Regions from separate parts of the Ruegeria sp. F12 genome, predicted to be linked through region 1. Evidence: riboswitches for the same ligand, from Rfam matches in the RefSeq annotation. Region 1 holds a riboswitch; the other holds the start of a gene.
The links. A riboswitch is a leader RNA that binds a small molecule or an ion and turns the genes downstream of it on or off. The one in region 1 is predicted to bind cobalamin.
Positions count from the first base shown of each region.

Region 2: another riboswitch for cobalamin. It lies ahead of ACR0CA_RS17335 (energy-coupling factor ABC transporter permease); the one in region 1 lies ahead of ACR0CA_RS07160 (DUF1636 family protein).

Region 1 covers NZ_JBQFOV010000004.1:84,178-88,238, forward strand. The annotation lists gene ACR0CA_RS07150 (acetate/propionate family kinase) at 1-87, opposite strand, end outside; gene ACR0CA_RS07155 (bifunctional enoyl-CoA hydratase/phosphate acetyltransferase) at 80-1,474, opposite strand; cobalamin riboswitch at 1,712-1,911, shown strand; gene ACR0CA_RS07160 (DUF1636 family protein) at 2,014-2,358, shown strand; gene ACR0CA_RS07165 (ABC transporter ATP-binding protein) at 2,355-3,161, shown strand; gene ACR0CA_RS07170 (ABC transporter substrate-binding protein) at 3,158-4,061, shown strand, end outside.
Region 2 covers NZ_JBQFOV010000014.1:115,956-120,016, forward strand. The annotation lists gene ACR0CA_RS17325 (hypothetical protein) at 167-439, shown strand; gene ACR0CA_RS17330 (L,D-transpeptidase) at 481-1,143, opposite strand; cobalamin riboswitch at 1,359-1,571, shown strand; gene ACR0CA_RS17335 (energy-coupling factor ABC transporter permease) at 1,648-2,331, shown strand; gene ACR0CA_RS17340 (transglutaminase-like cysteine peptidase) at 2,436-3,224, opposite strand; gene ACR0CA_RS17345 (MerR family transcriptional regulator) at 3,406-3,825, opposite strand; gene ACR0CA_RS17350 (hypothetical protein) at 3,971-4,061, shown strand, end outside.

The DNA.
Region 1 (4,061 bases):
ACTGGGGCGATTGCCCTCAACCAGCTCATAAAGCGCGAATTTCAGGGAAGAAGACCCGGCGTTCAGCGCCACAACATGATCAGCCATGGATTTTACCCTTGTTTGCATGCGCATGAAGCGCGGCTACAGCACAGGATGCCAATCGCGAGGCATCATCATCGGATCGTGACGTCAAAATGATGGGAACGGCCGCACCGATCACGACCCCTGCCGCCTCGGCATGAGAGATGAAGGTCAACTGTTTTGCCACCATATTCCCGGCCTCAATATTAGGAGCGACCAGAATATCGGCAGCACCGGCAACCTCTGACGTGATCCCTTTGGTACGGGCGGCGTTCAGATCAACCGCATTGTCCATCGCCAGCGGCCCATCGACCAACCCGCCGGTGATCTGACCGCGCTCGGCCATTTTCGACAGCAAGGCCGCATCGACTGATGACGGCATATGCGGGTTGATCGTCTCAACCGCCGACAACACGCCGACCTTGGGCTGTTCGATTCCCAAAGAATGTGCCAGGTGAATCGCGTTTTGCACGATATCCGCCTTGGTTTCCAAATCAGGCGCAATATTCACCGCCGCATCCGTCACCATGATCGGGCGCGACATGCCCGGAACATCCATTACGAACACATGTGACAGTCGCCGCCCTGTGCGCAGCCCTTTTTCACGACGCAAAACCGCGTGCAGCAACTCATCGGTATGCAGATACCCCTTCATCAGGGTCTGCGCGCGTCCGTCGACTACAAGATCCACGGCACGGTGCGCGGCGATGCCGTGGCTGCGGGCCTCGACAATTTCGATGCCAGACAAGTCGGCCCTCAGCTCAGCGGCAGCAGCGGCGATTTTATCGGGGTCCCCGACGAGGATCGGCGAAATAATATGATTGGCATGCCCCAGCAACGCGCCGCTCAGAGAGTTGGGCTCTTCTGGCGCAACAACGGCGGTTGGCATCGGCTCTAGTGGGCGCGCTTTTTCCAACAGCGCGTCGAAATGGCGGTGCCGCTGCACGATCAGGCCAGGGACCTCGACCGAGTCGAACTCCATATGCGTCGAAGGCGGTGTGACCTGAACGGTGCCGCTGAGAACCAGTGCATTGTCAACGACCCGTCGCACTTCGGCTGAGCAGAGCAGATCACCATCGTCGCGCTTTTCCTCAACAGCGACAAAGGCAGTCAGTTCTTCACCCGCAAGCACCGGGAGGTGGAAGGCCAAATCCGCGCGGCGAGTCTGCGTTCCGGCGCCGGGCATGTAGTTTCCCAGCACGGCTGCGACCAGACCGGCGGGCCACAGCGCGGGTGCGACGGCTTCGGCAAGGCCGTCGCCATCCCCGTCATAGGCTGCCAGATGCAGCGGATTGTGATCGCCCGAGGCCGAGGCAAAAGCATAAAGGTCGTCAACCGTGCACAAGCGGGTCAGTTGTGCCGCGTCGCCAACCTTGAGCTGCTCGAAGGTTTTGTTTTCCTGGATTTTCATAGCGTGCCAACTTTGGTTTTTCGGACGTCTTACCGACTTGGGTCGCGGGTTTAATTGATGCAGGTCAGTTCGGGGTCACAATAGTACGTCCATCACCCTTGAGCCCGCAAAACGGAGCCTCGGCTTTCAAATTTTGCTGCGTCGCAGCATAACTGATTGCCCACTGAGCAGCAATATCCTTTGCGCTGTCTTCACCGGAACGTTGCGGAATCCATATTGACCCATGCTCTGATCTGAGGCAGTGACGCTACGATGGTTCCCGATGCTGCACGCGCGGGATGAAAAGGGAATACGGTAAGGTGCAGACCAAATCCGTAACTGCCCCCGCAACTGTAGGCGGTGAGCGACGCCAATATCCCACTGGCCGGATCAGGTCGGGAAGGGTGGCCAAGCACAGACCCGCGAGTCAGGAGACCTGCCATCTCAAACGCAACCAAACCGGGGCGGGGTGTCCTGGAAAGAGGCTCAATGTCACATCGACCCGATGTCATCAGAACCGTTCCTCTCCCTGCCCGTCTGGCATGCAGGTGGGGCGGAGCATGACGGATCATGTGGTGCTGATCTGCACGACCTGCCAAGGGGCAGAGGCGGCGCTATCGATTGCCGAGGCCCTGCGCGAGCGCCTGCCCGAGGGCTACGGCACACGGATGATCGAGTGTATGGCCGGTTGCGATCACCCACTTACCGTTGGATTTCAGGCGGGTGCGAAAGCACAATATCTGTTTGGCGAAATTCAAACCTCGGCCGATATCGACGCTTTGGCCGCTTTCGCGCGGCAATACCAAAACAGTTCCACAGGTTGGACCAAGGCAACGGATCGCCCCGAGGCGCTGTTGCACAAGACCTTGTCGCGGATGCCGCCCTTGGCGACGGGGGCCACATGACCGAACATGCGTTCCTTCAGGTCAACGGCGTCGGTTATCACGCCTATCACGGCGAAGTTCTGCTTCAGGACATCACCTTTGCGCTTCACGAAGGCGCGGTTCTGGCCATCGCTGGGCCCAACGGCGCAGGCAAGACAACGCTGATGAACCTTCTATGCGGGTCCGAGCATCCTTCGGACGGCAATGTATTGTTCAAGGGGCGAAATTTGCGCAGCATGTCGGCGACCGAGCGTGCGCGGATGATCGCTGTTGTCAGCCAGCAGGAATATCCCGACGGGCGGCTCTCCTTGCGCGAGTATGTAGCGCTGGGACAGATCCCGATCCGGGCTGACCGCTCGGCCGAGGCCCATGCCGCCGATCTTGCGCGAATTTTGGACCTGACCAGCCTGAACGATCTGGCCGACAAGCGCATGGCGGTTCTGTCGGGCGGGGAACGGCAGCGCGCCCATATCGCGCGGGCATTGGCGCAAAACCCGGCACTGCTGTTTCTGGACGAGCCCACCAACCATCTGGACCCGGACGCCAAGGGGCGGATGTTGTCACTGGTGGCCGGGCTGGGAATCACAGTGGTGATGATCGTCCACGATCTGGTCATGATCCCGGAATTTGCGACGCATGTCGCGCTGATGAAATCCACCCGTCTTACCGGGTTCGGACCTGTGGCCGACGTGCTGACCACCGACCGCGTGCGTGACACGTTCGGTGTCGATTACCTGTTTTTCCAGCACGAGGGCCGCTTGATCCCGGCGCTGGACATCCGAAAAACCTCAGTTTCCAACCCTGTTAGGAGCATTTCCGAATGAAACACATCTTGTCCGTGGCGCTGGTTACAGCCATGGCGGGCGGTGCCGCCGCGCATGAAGTTACCGTCGACAATTGCGGCGAACCGCTGGTGTTTGAAACCCAGCCCGAGCGTCTGGTCGTGCATGACATGAACATGACCGACATGGCCTTTGCACTGGGTCTACAAGACAAGATCGTCGGCCTGACCGGGATTACCGGCTGGTACAAAACCAGCCCCGAGTTCGACTCGCTGCGCGGCGATATCCCGGAACTGGCCCCGAAATATCCGACGGTCGAGAACCTGGTGGCCGTTGAACCCGACCTGTTCTTTGCCGGTTGGTACTACGGAATGCGGCCCGGCGGTGATGTGACACCGGAAACGCTGGCGCCCTTCGGGATCAAGACTATGATCCTGTCGGAAAGCTGCGTTCACCTGCATAAGGACCGCCCAAAGGCCAGCATGGACCTGCTGTTTGACGATGTCCTGCGTCTGGGCAAGGTCATGCATGTTGAAGACAAGGCCGAAGCGTTGGTTTCAGGCTGGAAAGACGAGCTGGCCGCGATTGAAGCGAAAACCGCCGATCTGCCGAAACCGCGCGTGTTCCTGCTGGACGGGCCCGCTGATGCGCCCTTCACCGCCGGAAAATACGCCATCCCTGATGCGATGATTGCCGCTGCGGGCGGTCAGAACGTGACCCATGACATGGATACAAGCTGGGGCCGTAGCTCTTGGGAGGCCGTCGCCGCCGCGAACCCCGAGTTCCTGGTGCTGTTGGACTATCAAACCGGAAATGGCGCGGCGGATACGTTCAAATTTCTGCAAGAACACCCGGTGATGTCGCAAACCGATGCGGTCAAAAACGAACGCTGGATCGGTCTGCGGTACGAAGAACTAACGCCGGGACCCGCGAACATTCAGG
Region 2 (4,061 bases), on a different contig from region 1:
CGGTCCTTTGCAAATAGTTCCTACAGCAACTAGAGCTTCAATACCTTTTTCAATTTTTTTCAATCCGGTTCGTTGCCCGCGATATTGATGCTTCATTCCTTCTTGCGGGCCGGTCGCGTGGATGCAATTTAGTCGCAGAAGACGTAATAAATTTTGGAACAAGTCAATGCAGAAACGGATCGCAATTACCATCACGTTAGTCTCGATTACTGCCGGTTGCTCAGCCCAGTTCACAGGGGGCAAAAGCAAAGCATTCGAACCAGGTAACCTGCCGGATTCAGTTGTTGCGCTGGCAGAACCGGGGCAAGATCTGGCCACAGCGCGCCTTATGCCAGAAGATAACTGCTTTTGGTATGAGCACAGCGGACCTGTCGAGACGACGCTGGTTCCACTGCGCGCAACGAATGGCGCCCCGATCTGCGCTGCGCGTGACGCCTGATAAAAAAGAGGGCAGCGACATCCACCTGCGCTGCCCAAAATTTATGAGCGGGCTGTGACGCTATCTTCGGCCGAGTATAAGTATGCGGTCGAGCCGATTTTTACATGTGGGTAGAGATCATTGATATGGGCCATGATCATTCTAACACATCCAGAACTTGCGCGACCACCGATGCTTCTGGGCTGAGGTGTACCGTGGATTCTGAGATAAGTATCTCGATCCCCAACGTATAGATAAAGGGCTCGAGAGCCGAGAGCATTACTTGGCCCGGGTTCCATGCCATCCCGGAATTCCGCGTATTCGGGGTTGAGCTCGATCATTGAAGCCGTTGGCGTCCAATGTGGCCATTCGACCTTGCGCCGGATAGCATAGGTACCGGGCTCGTAAAGGTTCCCACGCGCGATCGCTACGCCATAGCGCATTGCTGTGCCGCCTTCCTCGATATGGTAAAGATAGCGCGCGACGGCATCGACATGGATGTCACCGGGAACCAAACCATCATTTGCTACGACACGTCGTGGTAAAAAACGGTCATGAACGCCCCATGGATTTGAGGTCGCTGGATCGTAGTCAAATGGCGTGACCTGGCTGTCCCAATAGGTCTTTTGCGACGAGGTTGGCCATGTTTTGGCGATCAATGGACTGGCCGCAGACGCCGAGAATAGCGCTGTGGTTGATTGAATGAAATGGCGCCGTGTCAGCATAAGTCTCGTCCTGGTTCACAAGTGTAATGTGGTTGCATCGCATTTTTGCGATCAAATTCGAGTCTTAAAGCCTCTAGCAGCTAGAGCTTCAAGAGGTTTCAGGTAACGCTTGGTTTACCTAATGGACCATGTCGCCGGTTGCGTGAATCCTGCATCGGTCGAGTCTACTTCGGACTAGGTCGCAAAGACATTTGACAGAAACGAAGCCGCCATTGTAGCGGTGAATTGTTTTCGGTTCCTGATGGCGGAAGCCAAAAGGATTAAAAGGGAATACGGTTCGGTGTTTTCAATGGCGCCAATTCCGTAACTGCCCCCGCAACTGTGAGCGGAGAGCGATGCCAAGACACCACTGGTTCGTAATGGAACCGGGAAGGTTGGCGGAGCGAGCACCCGCGAGTCAGGAGACCTGCCGTAAAGCGCCGGGCTATGCCCAGACTGAACCTGTCGGCCTTACGGTCGATTCAACCTGACAAGCCGCCGGGTGAGGCGGTAGGGAGAAAGAACATGCATATCGAACCGGGCATCGTGAATGGTGCCAAAATCGCGCTTTCCTATGTTACCGCCGCAGGTGCGGCTACTTACGCAGCGAAAGAAACGTTTTCCACATTGCGTGCGAATGGACCTGCATCTTTTGCTATGCGCTCGGTGCTCGCCACCGTTGGGGTTTTCCTTTTCTTCGAAGTCCTGCCGCATTTCCCGGTTGGTGTCTCTGAAGTCCACTTCATCCTGGGGTCGACGCTGTTTCTGCTTCTCGGTGCTGCACCCGCGGCTTTTGGATTGGCAGCTGGTCTCCTGATTCAGGGTGTTTTTTTTGCCCCGTTCGATCTTCCGCAGTACTTCATCAACCTGACCACTCTGCTGGTGCCGCTATTTGCGCTACAAGCACTGGCCAGCCGCATCATCGCTCCCGGCACAGCATATGTTGACCTCAAATATGGCCAAGCTCTTGCGCTGAGTGCGACGTATCAGGGAGGAGTAGTCGCATGGGTTGGGTTCTGGGCCTTCTACGGCCAGGGTTTCGGCGCAGAAACCATGGCTTCGGTTCTATCCTTTGGCGGTGCTTATATGCTGGTAATCGTCATTGAGCCGATTGCTGATCTGGCAGTGCTTGCGGCAGCCAAGGCGATGCGCGGTTTGAACAGTACAGGTCTGGTGACTCCGCGTTTGTACAACGCTGCGAAAGCTTGACCAAAGTTTGAAGCGGTGTCCTAAAATTGGGTTGCCGCGAAAAAACCGGTAGTCGCAGCTCCAAAGATTATTGTGGCGCGTCTCGAGGGCGCGCCACATTGTTTTTAGCCACTAAAAACCTGTACCCAACGATCAGGGTGAATCGGGTCCTGTATTCGTAGGAAAAGATACCTCGTTTCCTTCCACGTTTTGATCCTGTTGGTAACATTGTCCAGAACCAAATCGCCTTCACTCGAGCGATAGACTAGAACAGCATGGCCATTGCGATTGGTGTCCAAGACAGTCGCAATTAGTAGCTTCGTAGGATCCAAACCATTCTGCACAAGTTCAAACTTCTTTTGCAAAGCGAAGTCTTCGCAATCTCCTGACCCTTGCGTCGGCAGTGTCCAGTATTCTTTTGTCCCATATTGGCTTTGATCCGAAACTGCTCGGATTCTCCGATTGACGCGCGTGTTGATCGTTTTAACGATCTGATTTTCTTTTGCCACGGACAGACCAGAGCTACGAGCGCTCGCGCACGCCCACGAGTAGTCTTTGCACAGTGATTTGGCACCGGATGGCGCTCCAATCTTTTTGTCAAGACCGATCGAGGGAAGCTCAGAGGCTTGCAATGTAGCGGCAGACACAAAAAAGCTGCATATAAAACAGACCATTGGGAGATAACCCAGCAGGTTTTTCGATAACACTCCCTGAACTAAAGTGGGATTTGTCATATCTGCCTTCTCCATGCTCGTTCCTCTAAAGTATCCAAACTTCCCCGGCCAATGTGTTTTATTCCAAGCCTTCATGTGCTTGGGGAATTGCAACAGCTTCTTAGCCTCTAGGGGTAAAGCGGCAAAAATTTGCAGATTCTTTGGTATTTCTTCCTTAGTTGACAGCATCAGAGCATCCACGCCATCACCAGCCCGGCATAGCTAACAGAGCGAATTAGAGGGTAAGCTGATCGCAATTCTCTCATTCAACAATAATACAACAGAGATCGGCCGTCATCGCTGAGGGTTACGGAATACCGGGACAATGAAGCCGCTCCTCCGCAAGCTGAGATAGCCAGTTTCGGTTTTCCAGGCGCTGCAATTAGTGGCCGCTAATGACATCTTTGACGAAAGGCTCGTTGAGCAACGCCGTTAGCAGGGGGCATGAGGCCGCACCCTCGGTGCAGGTCTGCACAAGTTCTGCCAGTGCTTGCTCCAACCGTTGGAGGGCGGCGATTTTTGACCTGACGTTGTCGAGATGTCTTGTTGCAACGTATTCGACGTCACGACAAGCTTGCTCGGGCGCTTTGGACAATTCGCGAAGTGCGCATGCATCCTGAATGGTAAAGCCAAGATCGCGGCAGCGTTTGATGAATCTGAGCTCGGAGATTTCCCGTTCCGTGTATGCGCGGCGTCCCGAGGCGGTTCGACCGGCTTTCTCGACTATGCCTTCCCGTTCGTAATAGCGGATCGTCTCGACCGACAGACCGATCAATCTCGCCGCTTCGCCAATCGCAATCATGTGATGACCTTTCCCTTGAACCTGTAGCTACTACAGGATGCATGTTGTCGGTCATGATGTCGAATTTCACAAACCGCGCGAAGCAAGAATCGAGGAAGTCGAACCGGCTTCCGTTCGAGTTCGTCAAAGCCGGAGAAAGCTGACCATGAGCAAGTTTGTTGGCGCGAGTTTTATTGGATCGTTTACCGCACTTGGCGTTGCGACCTGCTGCATCTTGCCGATGGCCTTGATTTTAC